DNA from 4 places in the Geodermatophilus bullaregiensis genome. Region 4 is predicted to be linked to each of the others. Evidence: riboswitches for the same ligand, from Rfam matches in the RefSeq annotation. Region 4 holds a riboswitch; each other region holds the start of a gene.
What was found. Region 4 has a riboswitch for cyclic di-AMP ahead of JOD57_RS12930 (aggregation-promoting factor C-terminal-like domain-containing protein). Riboswitches for the same ligand answer to the same signal wherever they lie in the genome.

Region 1: it holds a riboswitch for cyclic di-AMP, as region 4 does, so the genes downstream of both, JOD57_RS26070 (LysM peptidoglycan-binding domain-containing protein) here and JOD57_RS12930 (aggregation-promoting factor C-terminal-like domain-containing protein) in region 4, are expected to answer to the same signal.
Region 2: it holds a riboswitch for cyclic di-AMP, as region 4 does, so the genes downstream of both, JOD57_RS03430 (C40 family peptidase) here and JOD57_RS12930 (aggregation-promoting factor C-terminal-like domain-containing protein) in region 4, are expected to answer to the same signal.
Region 3: it holds a riboswitch for cyclic di-AMP, as region 4 does, so the genes downstream of both, JOD57_RS10920 (C40 family peptidase) here and JOD57_RS12930 (aggregation-promoting factor C-terminal-like domain-containing protein) in region 4, are expected to answer to the same signal.

The regions. Positions count from the first base shown of each region.
Region 1 is NZ_JAFBCJ010000001.1:803,236-808,943, forward strand. Features, by position in the region: gene JOD57_RS03685 (anti-sigma factor RsbA family regulatory protein) at 1-43, opposite strand, end outside; gene JOD57_RS03690 (GAF domain-containing SpoIIE family protein phosphatase) at 236-2,164, shown strand; gene JOD57_RS03695 (hypothetical protein) at 2,202-2,585, opposite strand; cyclic di-AMP (ydaO/yuaA leader) riboswitch at 2,942-3,102, shown strand; gene JOD57_RS26070 (LysM peptidoglycan-binding domain-containing protein) at 3,104-4,315, shown strand; gene JOD57_RS26670 (CstA-like transporter-associated (seleno)protein) at 4,383-4,589, opposite strand; gene JOD57_RS03710 (carbon starvation CstA family protein) at 4,586-5,708, opposite strand, start outside.
Region 2 is NZ_JAFBCJ010000001.1:744,708-750,415, reverse strand. Features, by position in the region: gene JOD57_RS03440 (NlpC/P60 family protein) at 1-1,456, shown strand, start outside; gene JOD57_RS03435 (hypothetical protein) at 1,567-1,896, shown strand; cyclic di-AMP (ydaO/yuaA leader) riboswitch at 2,079-2,259, shown strand; gene JOD57_RS03430 (C40 family peptidase) at 2,402-3,523, shown strand; gene JOD57_RS03425 (M48 family metalloprotease) at 3,661-4,941, shown strand; gene JOD57_RS26665 (glycosyltransferase family 4 protein) at 4,938-5,708, shown strand, end outside.
Region 3 is NZ_JAFBCJ010000001.1:2,315,266-2,320,973, reverse strand. Features, by position in the region: gene JOD57_RS10930 (transglycosylase domain-containing protein) at 1-1,235, shown strand, start outside; partial or broken gene JOD57_RS25360 (YhjD/YihY/BrkB family envelope integrity protein) at 1,256-2,095, opposite strand; gene JOD57_RS10925 (hypothetical protein) at 2,156-2,380, opposite strand; cyclic di-AMP (ydaO/yuaA leader) riboswitch at 2,560-2,706, shown strand; gene JOD57_RS10920 (C40 family peptidase) at 2,720-3,913, shown strand; gene JOD57_RS10915 (hypothetical protein) at 3,974-4,507, opposite strand; gene JOD57_RS10910 (DUF3817 domain-containing protein) at 4,613-4,930, shown strand; gene JOD57_RS10905 (serine hydrolase domain-containing protein) at 4,946-5,708, shown strand, end outside.
Region 4 is NZ_JAFBCJ010000001.1:2,734,962-2,740,669, forward strand. Features, by position in the region: gene JOD57_RS12925 (EAL domain-containing protein) at 1-1,066, opposite strand, end outside; gene JOD57_RS12930 (aggregation-promoting factor C-terminal-like domain-containing protein) at 1,238-1,864, opposite strand; cyclic di-AMP (ydaO/yuaA leader) riboswitch at 2,099-2,250, opposite strand; gene JOD57_RS12935 (VOC family protein) at 2,480-2,902, opposite strand; gene JOD57_RS12940 (TcmI family type II polyketide cyclase) at 2,928-3,770, opposite strand; gene JOD57_RS12945 (cytochrome P450 family protein) at 3,767-5,047, opposite strand; gene JOD57_RS26300 (FAD-dependent monooxygenase) at 5,133-5,708, opposite strand, start outside.

The DNA of each region.
Region 1 (5,708 bases), 1.9 Mb from region 4:
CGGCCTCGTCGTGCCCGCCGTCGGCGGTGTCGTGCAGGTGCACGCGTGCTCCCCCGTCGTGGTCACCGGTCTGCCGGCCGTGGACCGAGCCGTCGTCGTCACCGTACGGTCGGGTTTCAGTACCCGTCCCGGCCCGGACTACGCCAGAGGTGGCCACCGGCCGAGAGTGGCCATCTGGGGGGGACGTCCGGGCGGCGCCGGGGTCGCCCACCACCGCCCCGTGCAGGATGGGGGCGTGAGTGCCCGCGACGCCCGTGACGGTGGACCTGCCACGGGTCGCGACCTCGCAGCGGACCCGGGGCGGCTGGCCGCGGTGCGCCTGACCCAGCTGCTCGACGCCGGGGCGGAGGAGTCCTTCGACCGGCTCACACGGATCGCGCAGCGGCTGACCGGCGCACCGCTGGCCTTCATGACCGTGGTGGACGACGCCCGCTCCTACTGGCTGAGCAGCCAGGGCCTGCCGCCCGGGAGCCCCACGGAGAACGCGGTCGAGCAGTCCTTCTGCCAGTACGTGCTCGACGGGGAGCCGCTGGCCCTGGCCGACGTCACCACCGACGAACGCACCGCCGGCAACCCGTCGATCACCGGCATGGGCGTGCGGGCGTGGGCCGGCTTCCCCGTCCGGCTGCCCGACGGGCAAGTCCTGGGCAGCTTCTGCGTCGTCGACACCACGGTGCACCGGTGGACGGCCGAGGACGTCCAGCTGCTCGACGAGCTGGCCGCGATCGCCTCCCGCGAGGTCGCCCTCCGCCTCGCCACCCTCGAGGCCGAGCAGGCCAGGGCCACCGCGCGGGCCGAGGCGCAGCGGGCCGGTCTGCTGGCCCGCATCAGCGACCTGCTCACCGCCGACCTCGCCCCGGGCCACCTGTGGCAGGCCGTGGTCGCCCTCGCCGTCCCCGACCTCGGCGACTTCGCCTACGTGTGCACCGTCGGCCGCGACGGCGGCCTCGTGCCGGTGGCCTCCCAGCACCGCGACCCGGCGGAGCTGCCGACCCTGCGCGGGTGGATCGACCGCGCCGGCCGCCGCGTCGGTGAGGCCACCGGCCCGGGGCACGTCGCGGTCACCGGGCAGGTGGAGCTGATCGACCTGCCGGAGGCGGCGGGCCTGACCGCCGCCCAGCAGGACGCGGTCCGCCTGCTGGACGTGCGCAGCGCACTCGTCGCGCCGGTGATCCGCCGCGGGGAGGTGGTCGCCGTCCTCACCATCGGCCGCCTGCGGGGCGCGCCGCCCTACGGCGAGCGGGAGCGCGAGCTGGTCGCGACGCTCATGACCCGCGCGGGCATGGTGGTGGAGACCGCGCGGGTCGCCTCCTTCGAGAGGGCCGTGTCGGAGACCATGCAGCGCGCGCTGCTGCCGCCGCTGCTCCCCCAGCCCGACCACCTGCAGCTGGCCTCCCGCTACCTGCCCGCGGAGGACGCGCAGCTGGTCGGCGGGGACTGGTACGACGCCTACCTCGACGCCGCGCGCACCACCAGCCTGGTCATCGGCGACGTCGCCGGGCACGACATCACGGCCGCGGCCACGATGGGGCAGCTGCGCACCATGCTGCGGATGGCCGGCCACACCGGGACGGCCGGTCCGGCCGACGTCCTCACCGCGGTCGACGTCGCCAGCGACACCCTCGGGCACCACGTGTTCGCCACCGCGCTGGTCGCGCGGGTCCAGCGGTTCCACGCCGACCGCCCCGCCGTCGACCGCTCGATCACCTGGAGCTCGGCCGGCCACCCGCCACCACTGCTGCTGCACCCGGACGGCACGGTCGACGTCCTCACCGACCGCGTGGGCCTGCCCCTCGGGGTCGACCCGCACCGGCCCCGCCCCGAGCACCACCTGACCCTGCCGGTGCGCTCGACCCTGCTGCTCTACACGGACGGGCTGCTGGAGCAGCACGAGCCCGCTCCCGGCCCGGCTCCGGGCCCGTCCGCCCGGTCCGGCGGCGGGCCGGCACGCTCGGCCGTCCGCGACCTCGACACCGGCATGGCGCGGCTGACCGCGCTGCTCGCCGAGAGCACCGACCTCGACCTCGAGGGCTTGTGCGACCGCATCGTCACCACGCTGATCCCCGAGGGCGGGCCGGCCGACGACGTCGCCCTGATCGCCATCCGCCCCTACTCCGAGGAGCAGCCGCGCCCGGCGCACGCCGGACCCAACGTGCCGACCTGAGCGCCGGCACCACCGGGGTGCCGGCGCCGCGAGCGCGTCAGGCGGCGTCGTCCTCCAGCGCAGCGGTTCCGAAGGCCGGGGAGTCGAGGGCGGCGTCGAACGCGGCGGCCTCGTCCTCGAGGCCGACCATGACCTCGTTGGTCTGCAGCGTCACCAGCCAGGCCAGCGCGTGGTCCTCGACCGGCCGGGCGGAGACCTGCGCGATGGCGTCGAGCTGGGCGGCGACCAGCCCGCGGGCGGCCTGGTAGACGTCGGCGGCGCTCACCGCGACCTGCTGCTCGGCCAGCCAGAGCCGGCCGTCGGCCAGCACGCGGACCTCGGTCTGGCTGCCGACGCCGAGGTCGGCGGCGGCACTGGTCAGGACGGACATGCCGGCGCGCAGCTCGGTCAGGCGGCGGCTCGGGTCGTGGGACGACGGCATGGGCACTCCTCGGACGGGCCCGCAGGCCTCGGGAACGTGCTCTCAGAGTCGGCACCGCGCCCGCCCGCCCTGACCCCTGCTGGGGCGCCGGGGCACCCCTGGGGCGCGCGGGACGAAGCGTTCCCGGAGCGACCCGGACAGGCGGCGCGCGGCAGGGCCTCCCGCCGACGCGGACGTGGCCTGCGCCACGGACCCGGGCACCGACGGGCCGCTGACCAGTCACGCCGCACCGCCGGCGGCACCCGGGGACCGGGTGTGACCGGCGTCACGGCGACAAGTGCCATAACGGAACGTAGCTTCTTGGCTGCGCTCAGCTAAACACGAGCGTGGCACCGGCCCGCCAAACCCTGCCCACCGGCTGCCTCCCACCGATCCCCAGGGCAGGGGTGGGGGACCCAGGTCCACGGCGCGGCAGGGCTCTGACGCCTGCGCGCCTCGGGGTGAAGCCGCGTTCCGCGGCCGGGCACCGATCGCCCGAACCCGACAGCTCACCTCGCCGGCGGTGATCGGAGACCACCATGCCCAAGCACCGCGCACCCCGCTACGTCCGCACCAAGAAGGTCCTCGCCAAGGCCCCGGTCGCAGCCGGCGCCACCGCCGTCGGTCTCGGCGTCCTCGGCTCCCCGGCGGCGGCCGCCGCCACCACCCACGACTGGACCGGCGTCGCCCAGTGCGAGTCGGGCGGGAACTGGAGCACCAACACCGGCAACGGCTACTACGGCGGGCTGCAGTTCAGCCAGGCGACCTGGGCCGGCTACGGGGGCACCGCCCTCGCACCCCGCGCCGACCTGGCCACCCCCGCCGAGCAGGTCGCCATCGCCGAGAACGTCCTCGCCGGGCAGGGCATCGGCGCCTGGCCCACGTGCGGGACGCGCCTGACCGAGGGCACCACCCCGGCCGCCGCCGGGACGGCCGCGCCCGCGGCCGAGCAGCCGGCCGCCCCGGCGACCGCCGCCGGGCAGTCGGCCGAGACCCCGGCGACCGGCCAGGACGACGACGACGACCGCGGCGACCGGTACGACCGCGGCACCTGGGACGGCCAGGACCGCTGGGACGACGCCGACACCTACGGCCGCCACGCCGCGGAGGGCGCCCACACGGTCGAGCGGGGCGACACCCTGCGCGAGATCGCCGCCGCCCACAGCCAGACGTGGCGCGAGCTGTACCAGCGCAACGTCGACGTCATCGGCAGCAACCCCGACCGCCTCACGCCGGGACTGGTGCTGACGACCTCCGGCGCCGAGCAGGCCGCTCCGGCGACCCGGGCCGCCGCTCCGGCCGAGGCGGCCCCCGCCGCCACGACGGCGACCATCGGCACGTCGGCCCCGTCGGCCACGACGACCCCCCTCACCCAGACGGCCGTCGCCGCCGCGCGCATCACCAACAGCGCCGGCAGCGTCCAGCCGCAGGTCCAGGCCGCCGCGGACGCCGTCGTCGCCTCCGTGCCCGGCGCCGCCTCGATCACCCTCGGCGGCACCCGCGCCAGCGCCGTCGACCCCAACGGCCACCCGTCCGGGCTGGCGCTGGACTACATGGTCCTGACCGACGCCGCCCTCGGTGACGCGATCGTCCGGTACCACGTCGACCACTGGGAGGAGCTCGGCGTGGACTACCTCATCTGGGAGCAGCAGATCCTCAGCTCCCCGACCGGCTCGTGGAAGCCGATGGAGGACCGCGGCGGCGTCACGGCCAACCACTTCGACCACGTGCACGTGAACTACACGGCCTGAGCCCCCGGGCCTCCGTGACCGCGGCCCCCTGCCCACACCCGTGGGCAGGGGGCCGCGGTCGTCCGGCTCAGCAGCAGCGGCTGACCGGGTTGCGCTCCCGCTCGTCGGCGCGGCGCCGCTCGAACTCCCGCCGGCTCAGCGGCTGGTGCCCGTGCTCGGCGCAGTGCCGCAGGTGGTCGTCCCAGCGGGCCTCGCCACTGCACTCCCGCAGGTACCACCGCACCCCGCGCCAGGTCCGGACGGCGGCCTCGCGGACGGTCCCGGCGGCGGTCACCGGGACGGACCCTCCTCCGTGAAGGTGCCGTGGCCCCGCGCACCCGCACCGACCATCCGCTCCTGCTCGGCCATCACGCGCTTCTCCTCCGCGGTGGCGAACAGCCCCGCCGGCTCCACGATGGACGACGGCACGGCCGGCTCCTCGGTGGTGGGGACCGGCCCGCCGGCCCGCAGGGCGCGGGCGATCACGACGACCGAGTTGACGACCACGACCAGGGTCAGCAGCGCGAACACCGCCTGCAGCACCCCGTTGAGCGTCGAGTTGTAGACGACCTGCTCCATCTGGTCGACGTCCTGCGCCGGTGCCAGCAGTTCGCCTCGCTCCAGGGCATCGGCGTAGAGCTGGCGCTGCGTGAAGTAGCCGACCCTCGGGTCGCCCGAGAACACCTTCTGCCAGCTCGCCGTCATCGTGACGGTGAGGTCCCAGGCCAGCGGGATGGCGGTGACCCAGGCGTAGCGCACCTTCCCGTGCTTGATCAGCAGCACCGTCACCAGGGTCAGCGCGATCGCGGCCAGCAGCTGGTTGGCGATGCCGAACAGCGGGAAGAGCTGGTTGACGCCGCCGAGGGGGTCGGTCACCCCGACGTAGAGGATGTAGCCCCACAGCCCGACCACCACCGCACTGGCCATGATGTTCGCGGGCCGCCACGACAGGTCACCGAAGCGCTTCCAGACGTTGCCGATCGTGTCCTGGAGCATGAACCGCCCGACCCGGGTGCCGGCGTCGACGGCGGTCAGGATGAACAGCGCCTCGAACATGATGGCGAAGTGGTACCAGAAGGCCGCCATCCCGGTGCCGAACGCCTGGGACAGGATGTTGGCGATGCCCACGGCCAGGGTCGGCGCACCGCCGGTGCGCGAGATCAGGCTCGGTTCCTGCACCGCCGCCGAGGCCGCGGCGAGATCCTCCGCCGAGGTGGGGAACCCGAGCCCGGTGACGTAGGCCGCCGCCGTCTCCGGGGTGCCGCCCGTCACACCGGCCGGGGCGTTCATCGCGAAGTACAGACCCTGGTCGATGACGACGGCGGCGATGAGCGCGCTGATGGCGACGAAGGACTCCATCAACATGCCGCCGTAGCCGATCAGGCGGACCTGGCTCTCCTTGGCCACCATCTTC
Region 2 (5,708 bases), 2.0 Mb from region 4:
GGACGACGCCGAGGCGGAGCTGGCCCGCTACCGGACGGTGGTCGCGCAGTACGCCGCGGCGGCCTACCGCGACGGCGGCTCCCTGACGCCGCTCACCGTCCTGCTCGCCGGCGGGGACCCCGGTGACGTCGTGTCCGCGCTCGGCTACCTCGAGGCGGTCGACGCGCACACCGCCCAGGTCGTGGGCGAGGCCGAGCGGCAGCGGCAGGCGGCGCTGGCCGAGCGGGAGTCCGCTGACGGGGCGCTGGCGCAGGCGCGGGGCCGGGCCGACGAGCTGGCCGCGGAGGTGGCCGACCTGGAGGCGAGCGCGGCCGCGGTCACCGCCGAGCTCGACGCCGCGCTGGCCGAGGTCGACCGGCAGCTGGCCCGGCTGCAGCGGGAGCAGGCCGACGTCAACGTGCAGACGGCGGCCAACTGGCGGGCGCACCTCGGCCGGCTGGCCGCGGCCGGCGTGCAGTCGCCGCCGGCGGCGGCCCTCCTCGACCCGGTGGCCGGCCTGCCGGTCGGGCTGGCGCCGGTCGGCGCGGCCGCCGGGGGCGTCCAGCCGGGTACCGCGCAGCTGCCGCAGCAGCCGACGTCGCTGCTGGTGCTGCCCGCGGAGACGGTCGCGGCGGTCACCGCAGCGATGGACGCCCTGGGCAGGCCGTACGCCCCAGGGACGGCCGGTCCGGACTCCTGGGACTGCGGCTCGCTGGTCTCCTCGGTCTACGGTGCCGCCGGCATCGACCTGCCCGACGACCAGGCGGGGCTCTACGCGGTCACCACGCCGGTCGACCTCGCCGACGTCCTGCCCGGGGACCTGGTGTTCCCCGGCACGCCGGAGGCCGGTCTCGGCCACGTCGGCATCGCCCTGGACCGGCAGACGATGCTGGCCGCCGACGGCCGGGCCGGGGCGGTCGTCGTCCGGCGGCTGCCCGCAGACGAGGTGCTGCACGTCGGCCGGCCGAGCCTCGGGCCGCGGCCGGAGGAGCCGGCGCCCGGGCCGACCGGGGGCGCGCTGCCGGTCGAGTGCGGCAACCCCGTGTACCCGCCGAGCTCCTCCGGCGGCCGATCCTGGGGCGGCTACCCCAACGGGCTGATCCCGCCGAGCGCGCTGTGCCCGCTGGGCGTGTCCGGCCACGCGCTGCGCTGCGACGCGGCGGCGGCCTGGCGGGCGATGAGCGCGGCGTTCGCCGACGTCTTCGGCGAGCCGGTCTGCATCACCGACTCCTACCGCACCTACGCCGGCCAGGTGCGCCTCTACGGCGAGAAGCCGGCGCTCGCGGCGGTCCCCGGCACCAGCAACCACGGCTGGGGCCTGGCGGTGGACCTGTGCGGCGGCATCGAGACCTTCGGCACCCCGCAGTACGCGTGGATGGTCGCCAACGCCGGCCGCTTCGGCTGGCTGCACCCGACGTGGGCCGACCCGGGCAACGGCCGCGAGGAGCCCTGGCACTGGGAGTACGCGGGCGGCTGAGCCGGGACTGTCGGTGGTCGTCCCTAGCGTGCGCAGCAACCGACAGGGAGACCGTCCCGACCGCGGCCCGGCAGCGGGCGGCGCGGCCGGGACACCGGAGGGACACGGCCATGCTCATCGACTGCGACACGTGCACCGCGCGCGGCGTCGGCTGCGCCGACTGCGTCGTCACCGCCCTGCTGGGGGCACCGCCGGGGGAGCGGGACACCGCGCCCGTGCTGCTGCCGGTGCCCCCCGTCCCGGCGGCCCGCGGCACCGGCCCCGACGACGTCGTCCTCCCGCGACCCGGCGTGGTGGTGGAGTTCGACGACGTCGAGCGGCGCGCCGTCCGGGCACTCGCCGAGGGCGGTCTGGTGCCACCCCTGCGTCACCGGCCCTCGACGGCCGGGCGGGAGGAGGCGCGCGGCGGGCGGCCGGCCGGGCGTCGCCGCACCGGCTGAGCCGAGCCGGACGAGGACACACCGGGCGCCGCTGTGGACACCTCGGCACGCACCGGGGTGTCGGGATCGCCCACCGTGGGTGTTCTCACAGTCCCCGGGGGCCCCGTTTGTCACAACTGCATCACGTCCGTACTGTGGCCGCCGTTCGGCCGGGTGGTCGTCACCCGACACGAGGTGGCCTCGGCCGGACACCGCCGAGTCACCGGACGCCGCCCTCGGGCGGTCGCGAGGTGAGCCGGGGACCCACCGCAGCACTGGGGTGAGTTCTCGTGCGCGCCGGACCTCCTCCGGCGTGCGGAGATAGGGCACGTCTTCCCAGCCCGAACCCGTCAGCTAACTCGGTAGGCGGTTGCTGAGGAAGAACGGAGAGCCGCCGCCCGTGGCGACCCCCCGCCCTGCCCTGGGGCATGCGCGCGCACAGTCCACCGACCGCCGTACCGCCGGTCCCGTCACCGGCCCGCACCGCCGCCGCCCGCTGCTCCGCCGTCTCGGCCGGGTCGCGCTCGTGGGCACCACCGCCGGTCTGACGCTGGCCCTGCTGCCCGGCACCGCGACGGCCGACCCCGAGCAGGCCACCAGTCCCGAGCAGGCCGCCCAGCTCGCCGCCGACGCCGGTCACCGGCTCGAGGTCGTCAGCGAGCAGGTCAACGAGGCCCGCGAGGTGCTCGCCCAGCAGCAGACCGAGGCCGACGAGGCCGACCGGGCCGCCGCCGACGCGCAGACCCGGCTCGACGCACTGGACGGTCGGATCCGGCAGGTGGCCCGCACCGCCTACACCGGCGGCGACACCATGCCCGAGCTGGACCTGCTGATGACCAGCGCCTCCGCCGAGGACTTCGTCAGCCGGCTCGCCACGCTCGACCAGCTCGCCGGTCACACCACCGACGTCATGGCCGAGGTCGGCGAGGCCGCCGCCGCGGCGACGCGGGCACAGGCCGACGCCGAGGCCGCCGAGGCCGACGCCGAGCGCACCCTGGAGGACCTGAGCGCCCAGGAGGCGCGGCTCCAGGAGGACATCGCCGACTACCGCGAGCAGGTCGCCGCGCTGACCGCCGCCCAGCAGGAGGCAGCGGCAGCCGCGCAGCGGGCCCTGGCCGCGCAGCAGTCCGCGGGCACGGTCGGCGAGAGCGCCCCGGTGGCCGCGGCCCCGGCGGCGCCGACCGCTCCGGCGGCCCCGGCGGCCCCGGCGGCGCCGGCGGCTCCGGCGGCCCCGGCCGCTCCGGCCGCCGCGGCGGCTCCCGCCGCTCCGGCCCCGGCACCGGCCGGTGGGGGCAGTGCGGCGGCCCAGCGGGCGGTGCAGACGGCGCTGGCGCAGGTCGGCGACGCCTACGTGTGGGGCGCCGGCGGTCCCGACGCGTTCGACTGCTCGGGCCTGACGCAGTACGCCTACGCCGCGGCGGGGATCACCCTGCCGCACTCCAGCAGCATGCAGTCGCGCATGGGCACCGCCGTCTCGCGCGACGCCCTCCAGCCGGGTGACCTGATCTTCTACTACAGCCCGGTCAGCCACGTGTCGATGTACGTCGGCAACGGCCAGATGGTGCACGCCTCGACCTCCAGCGAGCCGGTGAAGGTCGTGTCGGTCGACTCCATGGGCGGCATCACCGCCATGCGCCGCATCGTCTAGCGGACGGCGTCCGGCGACGGCCCCTCCGGACGGAGTCGGGTGCCCGAGGGCCGGCGACCCACCCGGGTCGCCGGCCCTCGCCGCGTCCGCAGCGGGGGAGGACCGGAGCCCGGAGGACGCCGCCTAGGATCGGCCGGGTGAGCGGGGCGGGCCGGGGAGGCGCTCGCGCCGCCCTGCTGGTCGCGGCCGTGCTCGGTGCCGCGCTCGTGGTCGTCATCGCCGTCCGCACGCCGTGGACCCTGCTGCCCGCACCGCCGGGCGGCGCCACACCGGTCAGCGCCGACGCGGGGCTGCCCGCCGAGGCCCTCCGGCGGGCCGAGGCCCTCGCCGCGGACATCCGGCCCGCGTCGCTGGTGGGCCTGCTGCTCGGGCTCACCGCCTCCGCCCTGCTGGGTCTCACCCGGCTGGGCGGCCGGCTGGTGACCGCCGTCGCGCGGCCCCTCGGCGGGCGCTGGGTCTGGCAGGTGCTGCTCGGCACGGTCGCCCTGGTCGTCGTCGGCCGGCTGGCCACGCTGCCGGTGTCGGCCTACGGCGAGGTGGTGCGGCACCGCTACGGCCTGTCCACCCGTTCGTGGCCGCTGTGGCTGCGCGACGTCGCCGTCTCCACGGCCATCGACGCCGCCCTCACCGCGCTCGCCCTGCTCGTGCTCGTCGCACTGGCCCGTCGGGCGCCGCGCGCCTGGTGGGCGTGGGCGGCGGCCGGGGCGGCGGGGCTCGTGGTGGTGGGCTCCTTCCTCTACCCGGTGGTCATCGAGCCGGCGTTCAACAGCTTCGCGCCCCTGCCGGCCGGGCAGCTGCGCACCGACCTGCTGGAGCTGGGCGAGGAGAGCGGCACCCCGGTCGACGACGTGCTCGTCGCCGACGCCTCCCGGCGGACGACGTCGCTCAACGCCTACGTCTCCGGGTTCGGCTCCACCCGCCGCGTCGTCCTGTACGACACGCTGCTGGCCGACGTCCCCGACGACGAGGTCGAGTCGATCGTCGCCCACGAGCTCGGGCACGTGGCCACCGACGACGTCCTCACCGGCACGCTGCTCGGCGCGCTCGGCGCGGCCGCCGCGGTGGCCCTGCTCGGCTGGCTGCTCACCTGGCCGCCGCTGCTGCGGCGGGCGGGGGCGGACTCCCCGGGCGACCCGCGCGTGGTCCCGCTGGTCCTGCTGCTCGTCGCCCTGGGCTCGCTGGTGGGCACCCCGGTGCAGAACCTGGTCTCCCGGCACGTGGAGGCGCGCGCCGACCTGCACGCCCTCGACCTCACCGGGGACGCCGCGGCCTTCATCGAGATGCAGCGCCGGCTGGCCGAGACCAACGTGTCCGACCCGAGCCCGCCGGCACCGTGGCAGTGGTTCTTCGGCTCGCACCCGACGGCGGCCCAGCGGATCGCCCTCGCCGAGGACTGGCTGCGGCTGGACGACCGGTGAGCGCCCGGCGGACCCTCGTCGTCACCAACGACTTCCCGCCCCGGCAGGGCGGCATCCAGACCTTCGTCGCCGCGCTGCTCGCCCGGCGTCCGCCGGACTCCCTGGTGGTGCTGGCCTCCCGCTCGCCCGGCTGGGAGGCCCACGACGCGGCGCTGCCGTACGAGGTGGTGCGTCACCCGACCGGGGTGCTGCTGCCCACCCCGGGCGTGGCCCGCGCGGCGGCCGCCCTCGCCCGGCGGCACGGCTGCGACACCGCCTTCTTCGGCGCCGCGGCGCCCCTGGGCCTGCTCGCGCCGGCGCTCCGCGAGGCCGGGGTGCGCCGGCTGGTCGGCGCCACGCACGGCCACGAGACGGGCTGGGTCGCGCTGCCCGGCGCGCGGCACGTGCTGCGGCGCATCGCCGGCGGGCTGGACGTGCTGACCTACATCAGCGAGTACACCCGCGGCCGCCTGGCGCCGGCGCTCCGCGGGCGGGTGCGGCTGGCCCAGCTCCCGCCGGGGGTCGACGTCGACCGGTTCGCCCCCGCCGTCGACGGGACGGCGGTGCGCCGGCGGCACGGGCTGGGGGAGGGCCCGGTCGTGGTCTGCGTGTCCCGGCTGGTGCCGCGCAAGGGGCAGGACGTGCTGGTCGCGGCCTGGCCGGCGGTGCTGGCCCGGCACCCCGGCGCGCGGCTGCTGCTGGTCGGCGGCGGCCCGGACGAGGCGCGGCTGCGGCGTGCGGTGGCCGACCGCGGGCTGGCCGCCTCGGTGGTGCTCACCGGCCCGGTC
Region 3 (5,708 bases), 420 kb from region 4:
TGCGCAACGCCGGGTCGGGCTACCGCTCCACCCTGGACCTGACGACGGCGCTCTACCAGTCGTCCAACACCTACTTCCTCGCCCTCGAGGACGCCCTCGGCAGCGTCGAGGAGCCGGTGCGGATGGCCGAGGCGATGGGGCTGTTCCAGTTCAGCCCGCCCGAGCTGCCGCAGCAGATCATCGACGAGAACCGCGGCTCGTTCACCTTCGGCGCCGAGGCCACCAGCCCGCTGGCGCTGGCCAGCGCCTACTCGACCTTCGCCGCGAGCGGCACCCAGTGCGACGTCGTCCCGGTGACCGCCGTCCTCGACCGGCACGGCGAGCCCGCGGTCGGCGCCGACGGCGAGCCGCTGCCGGTGGGCGACCGGTGCACGCCGGAGGCGATCCCGCCGGGCGTGGCCGACACGATGAACCAGATGCTGCGCAAGGACGTCGAGCCGGGCAACCCCGGCCAGACCGGGTCGCGCGCCCACGTCCCCGGGCACCAGATCGCCGGCAAGACCGGCACCTCGCAGGACAACTTCTCGGTGGCCTTCGTCGGCTACACGCCCGAGATCACCGCCAGCGTCATGGTGCTCAACCCCAAGCAGAACGAGGACGTCGGCGGGTTCGGTGGCGGCAAGGGCGCCACGATCTGGCGGGACGCCATGGCGCCGATCCTGCAGGCGCGCGGGAGCAGCGAGTTCCCGCCGGCCGACCCCACCGTGCAGGACGGCAACACCCGCCCGGTGCCCGGCTGCTCCGGCGTGCGGTCCTGCGAGCGCGCGCTGGCCGAGGCCGGGTTCACCTCCCGCACCGTGCGCGTCGACAGCGACGAGCCCGAGGGCGCGTTCCTGGGCACCAGCCCCTCGCGGGGCGGTCGCGCCGTGCCGGGCCAGCAGGTGTCGATCCTGGTCAGCAACGGCAGCGACTACGTGGAGCCCGCGCCCGCGCCTGCGCCCCCGCCGAGGCCGGTGCCGGCTCCCGGGCCCGCGCCGGCCGAACCGCCGGCCGAGTCGCCGTCGCCGGCCCCCGAGGTCCCCGCCCCCGAGGTCCCCGCCCCCGAGGTCCCCGCCCCCGAGGCCCCGGCGCCCGAGCCGGCGCCCGAGCCGGCGCCCGCGCCGGAGCCCCCGCCCGCGCCCGGACCCCCACCGGCGCCCGAGCCGGGGTCCCCGCCGGCGCCCGAGCCGGGGGCCCCGCCGGTCCCGGCCTTCGAGGCCCCGCGCTTCCCGATCCCGGTCCCGATCCCGGGGTGATCCCGGTGCTGGCGCCGGCCCAGCCGCTCGTCGAGCGACTGGGTGAGCAGCCACCCGGCCAGCAGCACCAGGTGCAGCAGGAACATCCAGAGACCGACGGCGACCACGCCGCCCACGGCGACGAGGCCGCCGAACGGTGCCCCGAGGTCCAGCGGCAGCGAGAGGAACAGCACGAAGCCCTGCAGGAACCCCGACAGGCAGGCCGCGGTGAACAGCGCTCCCGAGGCCACCGCGCGACGGCGGTGCCGGCCGGCGGCCACCACCCCGAAGCCCCAGGCCAGCGGGACGGTGAGGACGAACAGCACCGAGTAGTACCCGACGAAGAAGCGGCCGACGGCCGGGCCCAGGCCCTCCTCGAGGGCCAGGTCGGCCATGAACCGGGCGGCCAGCAGCAGCGGGTACAGCAGCACGGGCGTGACGACGACCAGCGGCAGGGTGAGCGCCCGTCCGCGCCAGCCGGTCAGGGTGTCGGTGTCCCGCTGCCGGGTGAAGCGCAGCAGGGCGCGCCGCAGCCCCTCGCCGTAGAAGGACAGCGGCACCAGCGCCAGGAGGAAGCCGAGCAGGTCCAGCCGGACGCCGGCGCCGGCCAGCCGCTCCACCGCCCCCGGCGCGCCCAGCTCGGCCGGCAGCAGCTCGGCCAGCCGGTCGACGAGGGCGCGCACCTCGGTGGGTGAGGTGACCAGCGCGGTGAGCCGGACGGCCACCAGCAGCAGCGGCACGACGGCGATGCCGGCGTAGAAGGTCAGCCCCGCGGCGATGAGGGCGAGGTCGCGGCCGCGCAGCAGACGGCGGGCGCCGCCCAGCAGCGCCCGCGTCTCGGCACCCAGCCGGGCCGCCGTCCACCTCCGCGCCGGGCTCACCGGCTCATGCCACCAGTCCGGGCGGTCACGCGCCCGCCGAGCGGCCGGGGCGGGAGGGGCTCAGCCGCCCGGGTTCGCGTCGTCGGTGGTGGGCGCGTCGTTGCCCGGGTTCTCGCCCGTCTCCTGGCAGCTCGCGTCCTGCTCGTTGCTCGCGTTCTCCCCGCTGGCGTCGCAGTTGGTCGGGCCCCGGGAGAAGTCGGTGTTGTCACCGCAGGCGACCACCGAGCCGAGCAGGGCGAGCGCGAGGAGCGGCCGGGCGAGGCGCATCCGCGTGGAGGAGCACATGCCCGGTCTCGTGCTCGTCCCGGGGCACTCCCAAACCGGGTGGCGGCAACCGGGCGGCGGCCGGAGGGCGGTGTGGGTGAGGTCATTGTGACTCACTCATTGTCACGGGGTGGTCACGCCCTTTACGCTGCGTACGTCCAACGGGGCGCTCCGTCACCGACCTGGGTGGCACCCCGTGGACGCCGTCGAGCCGGTCCGCCCGTGAGGGGGACCGGGCCGGGGACCCATCGCAGTCCCGGGGTGAAGTGCGCGCGGACACCCGTGCGCGCCGGGCGACTCCACGCCCGAACCCGTCAGCTAACCCGGTAGGCGGCCTGGGAGAAGGAGAGACGCCGAACCGTGGCGCCCCTGAGCACGTCCGTCCCCGGCACGCCCGCTCCCGCGCGGTCACGTCGCCGCGCCGTCCTCGCCCTCGTCGGCGCCCTGGGCATGGGTCTCGGCCTCGGGGCCGTCCCGGCACCGGCCGCGGCGGAGGAGCCGACGACGGCCGCCGAGGCCGCCCGGCTCGTCGCCGCCCGCGGGCACGAGCTCGAGGTCGTCACCGAGCAGTTCAACGAGGCCCGCGAGGCGCTGACCGCCCAGCAGGCCGCCGCCGAGGCCGCCGCCGCGACGCTCGCCGAGGCGCAGGTCGCCGTCGACGCCGCCCGTGACCAGGTGGTCGGGATCGCCCGCTCCGCCTACACCGGCGACAGCATGGGCCCGCTGCAGGCGCTCATGACCAGCCAGGACGCCGACGAGTTCGTCAACCGGGTCACGCTGCTCCAGGGCGTCGCCGGCTACCAGGGCGAGCTGCTCGGCCAGGCCGCCGCGGCCACCGACACCGCCACCGCCGCTCAGGCCGTCGCCGCGGAGGCCGCCGCCGAGGCGCAGCGCCAGTACGACGACGTCGCCGCCCGGCAGGCCGGCCTCGAGGCGCAGATCGCCGACTACCAGGCCGACTTCTCCCGGCTCACCGCCGCGGAGCAGCGCGCCGCCCTCGAGGCCGCCGCGGCCGCGCACGCCGCCGAGGACACCCGGGCCAGCCGCGACGACGAGCGCGCCGAGGGCGCGACGTCCGGGAGCGCCACCTCGTCGTCCTCCGGCTCCTCGTCCTCCGGCTCCTCGTCCTCCGGCTCCTCGTCCGGCTCCTCGTCCACCGGGACGGCCGGCGCCCCGGTGGCTGCCCCCTCCGGCGGGGGCAGCGGTGCCGCCGCGACGGCGGTGGCCACGGCCATGGCCCAGCGCGGCAAGCCCTACGTGTGGGCGGCGGCCGGCCCGGGCTCGTTCGACTGCTCCGGTCTCACCCAGTACGCCTTCCGCGCCGCCGGCGTCACCCTCCCGCACTCCAGCGCCATGCAGTCGCGCACGGGCCAGGCGGTCTCCCGCGCCGACCTGCAGCCCGGTGACCTGGTCTTCTTCTACAGCCCGGTCAGCCACGTGGGCATCTACATCGGCAACGGGCAGATGGTGCACGCGCCGACGTCGGGCGACGTCGTCAAGGTGGCCGGCGTCGACTCGATGGGCGGCTACGCCGGCGCCCGCCGCGTCGCCTGAGGAAGGGGCTCCACCGCCCGCTCCGCGGAGCCCCGGCACCCCTCGGGTGCCGGGGCCCGGTCACGTCCGGACCTGCTGGAGCAGCCCCCAGACGAACGCCGCGGTGGTGCCCGACGGCAGCCGGACCTCCCAGCGCGTCACCACCTGCGGGTCCACCTCCACCGCGCCCGGCAGGCCGCTGACGTCGGCGACCACGTGCTCCCACACCCGCAGCCGCCCCTCGGCCGCCGGCGGCACCGGCGAGCCGGGCGCCCGGACGAGGTGCTCGTGCAGCACCGTGCCCCCCGGGCCAGAGACGACCTCCCACCGCAGGTGCGGCCACAGCGGCAGCGGCCAGTGCCGGACCTCGAGGTCGAGGTCGCCGAGGCGGCGCGCCTCGACCCGCTCGGCCGGCCCGAGGACGGCGGCGCGCAGCGCCAGGCCGCGCGGTGCCCGCGGCGCGTGGTGCAGCGCCTGCCACCGCGTGTGCGCGGCGTGCGCCGCGGCGCGGTCGGCGCCCAGCCGGGGGAGCGCCTCGGCGACCAGGTCCGGTCGCAGGTCGGCCATCCGGCGGAGGAGCACCAGGCAGAACTCCCGCCGCGCCAGCCCCCGCACGGGCCCGACCCTGCCACGCAGGTCACACGACCGGCCGGGATTCACGGCGCGGGCCGGCCGTTGGGCAGGGGAGACCCGCCCGTCCCCCCGGAGGACCCGCTCGCCATGAACCCCCGCTCCGTCGCCCTCGCCTTCCGCGTCGTCGCCGTCGCCGAGGCGCTGTCCTGGCTGGGCCTGCTCGCCGGCATGTACGTCAAGTACGTCCCGGAGACCTCCGAGGTGGGCGTCCAGGTGTTCGGGCCGGTCCACGGCGCGGTGTTCATCGCCTACCTCGTCGTCGCGCTGGTCGCCGCCCGGGTGCTCGGCTGGTCGCGGTGGACGGCGCTGCTCGCGCTCGCCGCCTCGATCCCGCCGCTGGCCACCGTCGTGTTCGAGCGCTGGGCCGCGCGCACCGGCCGCCTGCAGGCGCCCGCGCGAGCCTGACCTACCGTGCGGGGCATGGCCGAGCCCGTGCTCCCCGCGACCGCCCGCACCCTGCTGGCCCGCACCGCCCGCGTGCAGCGCGACGGCCGGGCGCCCAGCCTGGTCGCCGGCGTCGTCCGCGGCGGCGGGCTGGCCTGGTCGGCCGGCCGCGGCGACGTCGCGGAGCCGCACCTCGACGTGCAGTACCGGCTCGGCTCGATCAGCAAGACCGTGACCGCCGTCGCCGTGCTGCGGCTGCGCGACGAGGGCCGGCTGGACCTCGACGACCCGCTCGACCGCCACGTGCCCGGCACGCCGTTCGGCGACCGCAGCGTCGGGCAGCTGCTGGCGCACCTCGCCGGCGCCGCCGCCGAGAGCCCGGGCGGCTGGTGGGAGCGGGTGCCCGGCGGGTCGCTGGCCGACCTCGGGCTGGCCGGCGGGCACGTCGTCCTGGGCGAGGCCCGCCGCTTCCACTACTCCAACCTCGGCTTCGGCCTGCTCGGCGAGCTCGTCGCCCGGGCGCGCGGGCGGTCGTGGGTCGACGTCGTGACCGCAGAGGTGCTGGCGCCGCTGGGCATGACCCGGACGACGCCGCGGCCCTCCGGCCGGGCCGCGCACGGGTGTGCGGTGCACCCGTGGGCCGACGTCGTCCTGCCCGAGCCCGAGCACGACGCCGGCGTGATGGCCGCCGCCGGTCAGCTGTGGGCGACGCTGGACGACCTCGCCCGCTTCGCCGCCTTCCTGCTCGGCGACACCGGCGACGTGCTGTCCCCGGCGACGCTCGAGGAGATGGCGGTGC
Region 4 (5,708 bases):
TGCCCTCGGCGACCACGGTGACGCCGCAGCCGTGACCGAAGGTCACCAGCGACTCGACCAGCTTGCTCAGCACCGGGTCGGTGTGCAGGCCGCTGACGATGCTGCGGTCCATCTTGATGACGTCGGGGTCGGTCACCACGATGTGCCGCAGCGAGGAGAAGCCGGCGCCGACGTCGTCGATGGCCAGCCGCATCCCGGCGGCACGGAAGGGCAGCAGGGCACTGCTCAGCGCGTCGTAGTCCTCGACCGGGTCGTGCTCGGAGAGCTCGAGGAGCACCCGCGGCAGCGGCAGGGTGTGCAGCAGCGCGGAGAACTCCGGCGTCAGCAGGGTCTGCGGCGAGACGTTCATGGCCACGTAGCCCTCGACCGTGGCCAGGTGCTCGGCGGCCCGGCGCAGGGCCAGCAGCTCGACCTCGTGCCCGCGGCCGATGCTGTGCGCCTCCTCGAAGACGACGTCGGGGCCCTTGCCCCAGTCGGCCGGGAAGCGGCTGAGCGCCTCGGCGCCGACGCGGTCCCCGGTGGCCAGGTCGACGATCGGCTGCAGGACGACGGTCGGGCCGCCGGAGGCGACCAGCGGGTCGAGCCGGCCGTCGATCGCGTCGCGGCGCTGCTGGGCGCGCAGCTGGGGCTCGATGATCACCGAGGCGGCCGACGCCAGGACCTTCATCAGGGCCTCGTCGCGCTCGTTGAGCTCCTTGTCGGAGGTGAAGCCGAAGGCGCAGAAGGTGCCGTAGAGGCTGCCGTCCGACAGCGTGACCGGCGTCGAGACGTAGCTGCGGATCCGCGGGATGCGCGCCGAGGGCAGCGACATCGCCAGCGGGTGCGCCTTCACGTCGCTGATGACGGCGGGCAGCTCCCCGTCGAGGATCTTCTGGCAGAACGACGTCTCCTGGGCGACCTTCGCGCCCTCCTGGACGAGCACCGGCACGCGGGTGTCGACGACCTCCAGGTGCTGGGTGGTGCCGTCCATGCGCGTCAGGAACGCCACGGGCATGTGCAGTGACTTCCGCGCCGTGTGCAGCAGGTCGGCGACCTGCTGCTCGGCGTCGGTGCGCTTCCTGGCCATCGGTGTGCTCCCGTCGGAGGTGTGCCACCTCTCTCGACACCGGAGCCGCACGACTGGACCGGTCGCCACCCGGTCCCACCCGGACGGGTGGGACGTCCTGGGGTCACCCCCCGGGGTGAAGACGCCGGGGGCCGCTCCCGCTGCTGAGAGGGGCCCGCGGCGGTCAGGGGATCAGTACCAGTTGTTGGCCTGGAAGTGGTTCCAGGCCGCGCAGGGGCTGCCGTACCGGTTCTCGATGTAGATCAGGCCCGCGTCGACCTGCCGGTACGGGTCCGAGGTCTTGGCGATGCCGGTGGAGGCCCAGGTGGAGTCGAGGAACTGGGCGATGCCGTACGCGGTGCTGGTGGGGTTCTGCGCGTTCGGGTTCCACCCGCTCTCGGCCTCCCAGAGCTGCTCGAGGCAGCCGAACTGGGTGGCGTCGCCGCCGAGCTGGTCGAGTGCGTAGTCCTTGTACGCCTGCTCGCCGGTGGCGGCGGGTGCCGGCGCGGGTGCCGGCGCAGGAGCCGGTGCCGGTGCCGGTGCGGGCGCCGGGGCCGGTGCCGGTGCGGGAGCAGGCGCCGCCGCCTCGGGCGCGGGGGCGGGCGCGCCGCGCCCGTCCCGGCCGCCGTCCCAGGTCGAGGCGGACCCGCCGCCACCCCACCGGGGCTCGTCGGCCTGGGCGACCGACTGCCCGGCGAAGGTGAAGGCCAGGGCCATGGCCCCCGTGGCGGTCAGCAGGTGCAGGGCCCGGCGACGCGGCCGGGCGTCGCCGGCGGTGTGCTCGGCACGGGTGTCCTCGACGTGCGTGCGTGCGTGCATGGAGACGTCCTCACTGCAGGGGCGGTCGCCGTGGGACGGCGCCGCGACGGTCGGGATGTGCTGCGGCACGTGGCCGCGTCGGGCAGGGCTCGGCATCCGGGCGTGCGGCACCGGCCGGACACCGGGGTCCGGCTGAGGGCGCCGTGCGACGGCTGGCTGGCTCAGGTGGGCAGGCGGGAGCGCGACGGTCCCGGACCTGGACGCGCGGGGCTCGGCCCCGGGCGTGGCTGTACTCCGTTCTCCCCTGGCCGCCTACCGGGTGAGCTGACGGGTTCGGGCTGGGAGTGCCCTACCCGCTCCCGGCGGGACCGGGAGCGGGACTCACCCCGGTGGTACAGGTGGGTCCCCGGCTCGCACCGCGAGGTGCGACTCGGCGGCATCCGTCGGGGGCTCCCCGGGTGGGAGCCAGGTGACCGGCCGGACGCGGAAACGCTAAGGACGGGACCGGTCCGTGACAATCTCGTGACCTGAATCGGACCACCGCACGCCGCGACGAGCCGACGCCACGCCCAGGATCGCACCGGGAACGTCACCCTCCGCGATCGTCGGCACCCCGACGCGCGGCGACCGCCGGGTCCCTGGGGTCCCGGCGGTCGCCGTGTGGTGGAACGCGGATCAGCTCGGCCGCGGCGGCCCGCCCCGGAAGTCGGCAGCGGGGTGCTGGTCGGAGATGAGCCCGAGCACGTTGCCGAAGGGGTCGAGCACGGCCGCGCTGACCACCGGCCCGTGCGGCGTGACCGGGATGTACTCCTTGGCGCCCATCGACGCGAGCCTCTCGAGGACGGCGTCGAGGTCGGCGACGTCCCAGTGCCCGACCGCACCACCCGGTTCCAGCGCCGCGCCCGGCGGGGCCGTGGCGCGGGCGGCGATGGCCAGCCGGGTCCGCTCGTCGATGCTGAACGCGGCGTAGCCCAGCCGCCCGCCGGGACCGGGCCGGGTGAAGCTCGGCCCCGAGCCCAGGAGCTCGGTGTACCAGGCCGCGGCCGCGGCCACGTCCTCGGCCCAGTAGGTGATCGACGCGATCCTGCGCAGGCTCACGGTCTGCCCTCCCTCGTCGTCACCGTCAGTCCCCCGGCGCCCAGTCCGGGGCCGTCCAGCGGTGGAACACCCGGGCCACCGAGTCGCGCGGGCTCTGCCACGTCTCCGGGCGGTACGGGCTGACGTAGGGGGCGAGGGCGGCCATGACCTTGGCGAAGGCCGGCCGCATCGACTCGTGGTTCTGCCGCACGGCCGCCGCCTTGGCCCGGTCCTGCTCCAGGAGGTGCACGAAGACGTCCTCCATCGAGTACAGCCAGCGGCCGGTCACGCCCGTCTCCGTGGGCAGGTCGCCGGCGTCGGACTCGGCGAACACCCGGGCGATCTCGGCCTCGCTGCCCGGCTTCATCCGCTGGACGATGACGGTCATCTCCCGGTCGGGGGAGACCTCGCCCTCGGGCACCCAGGTGTAGAAGTGCTTCGCCACGGAGTGCGACGGGTTCTCCCAGTAGCTGGGGTAGGGCGTCACGTACGGGGCGATGGCCTCGGCGATGGCCTGGAACGCCGGCAGGCCGCGGCGCTGCCCGGAGACCTCCGGGTCCTCCTTGCGCTCGATGACGTGCAGGTACAGGCCCTCGTACGAGAGCAGGGCCCGTCCGACGACGCCGAGGTCCTGCGGCCGGGTGGTCCGGTCGTAGTACGCGAACACCGGCCCGACCTCGTCCTCGCTGCCGGGGGCCATCCGGCAGACGATGACGTTGCGGAACGGGCGCCACGTGGCCGAGGACCAGCTCGCGGGCGTCGAGACCGTGTTCGTGAACTCGACCGTGTCGTTGGCCCAGGGCGCCTCCGTGGGCGTCGTCGAGGCGTCGGCCGCGGGATCGGCCGACGGAGTGGCCGAGGGAGTGGCCGAGGGGGCAGGCGGGGTCATGGTGTGCCTCCTGTAGCGGGGGTGGGGGTGAAGCGCAGCGGCAGCTCGAGCAGCCCGCGGAAGGCGGAGGCCGCCGGGAGCCACTGCAGGTCCTCGACGGGGACGTCGAGGCGCAGGTCGGGGAGGCGGACGAGGATGCGCCGCAGCGCGGTCGTCGCCTCCAGCCGGGCCAGGGCGGTGCCCAGGCAGTAGTGGATGCCGTGACCGAAGGCCAGGTGCGAGGTGGGGCCCCGGCTCAGGTCGAGCTCGTCCGGGTCGGGGACCAGCGCCGGGTCGTGGTTGGCCGCGCTGAGCACGATGGTGACGATCGAGCCCTCGGGGATCCGGACCCCGCCGATCTCGAGGTCCTCGGTGGCGAAGCGGAAGCTCGACACCGGCACCGACCCGTCGAAGCGCAGCAGCTCCTCGACGGCGTCCGGGATCCGGGAGGGGTCGGCCAGCAGCTCGGCCAGCTCCTCGGGGTGGGTCAGCAGCGCGACGACGGCGTTGCCGAGGAAGTCCGACGTCGTCTGGTAGCCGGCGAACAGCAGCAGGAAGGCGCTGGAGACCAGCTCGGCCTCCGAGAGCCGGCCGTCCCCGTCGCGGGCGGCGATGAGGGCGCTGACCAGGTCCTCCCCGGGCTGCTGGCGCTTGGTCGCGACCAGGCCGGTGAAGTAGGCGTGCAGCCGCGACTGGGCCTGCCCGATCGCCGCCCGGTCCTCCTGGGGACTGCGCCCGCCGGTGCCGACGGTCCGGATGACCTGGGTGCCGGCCAGGATCTCCTCGTGGTCGGACTCGGGGATCCCGAGCAGGTCGCCGATCACCGCCAGCGGCAGCCGGAGGGCGAAGTCGTCCACGAAGTCGGTGGAGCCGCGCGGCGCCATCCGGTCCAGCAGGCCCTCGACGATCTGCTCCACGCGGGGCCGCATCGCCTCGATGCGCCGCGGGGTGAACGCCTGGGTGACCAGGCGGCGCAGGCGGCTGTGCTCCGGCGGGTCGGAGTTGAGCATGTTGGTGTTGATCTGCCGCGCCTTCTCGCCGAACACCGCCAGGTAGGTGTCACCGGCGCGGTACAGGTCCTTGGACAGCCGCGGGTCCGACAGCGCCTGCTTGGCGTCGTCGTAACGGGTGACCAGGAAGGAGTCGAAGCGCGGCGTCCGCACCTTCACCACCGGGCGCTCGGCACGCAGCCGGGCGTAGACCGGGTAGGGGTCGGCGCGGAACTCCGGGGTGTAGATCTCCGCGCCGGGGACGACGTCGTCCGCCGTGCCCGGGGCCGGTTGTGCGGTCCGTGTCATGGGTCCCCCTGGGGGTGCGGTGGTTCCGGAGCGCTGCCGCTGCGGCAGCGCGGGAGGTGGGCCCGGTGCGCGTCCGGGCCGGTGGTCACTGGGCGTCGAAGACCCCGGCGAGGTGGTCGAGGAGCGCGGTCTCGGTCACCGGGCGGGTGCGGAAGCCGACGTGGCCGTCGGGGCGGACGAGGTAGGCCGCCGTCCCGGAGCCGCCCACGCCGTAGGCGGCCGCGAACGCCCGGTCGGCGTCGCGGACCACCGGCAGGTCGACCAGCAGCGGCAGGCGGGCGCCGGGGTCGGCCACGAGGTAGGCGTCGACCTCGCCGCGGGTCTGCTGGCGCACGGTGGTGGCCAGCTTCTCCAGGGCGAGCACCTCCTCCTCCGAGGCGCCGGCGTCGGCGTGCAGCAGCAGCGTCGACCGGGGGCCGCGGGTCAGGTCGAACAGGCGCAGCGGGTGGGCGACGCCGAAGCGCCGCAGGCCGTGCACGTCCGGCGCCCGGTGCCCGGGCTCGGGCCCGCCCGGGAAGGCCTCCCCGCCCGGCGCCTCGCCGACCAGGGGACTGCCGGCGTAGTTCATGGTCATCTGCATCTCGAGCAGGAACTGCGCCTTCTCGTCCTCCATGTCCATCTCGTCGGTGAACGCGATGGACACGGCCCGGTCGACGATCAT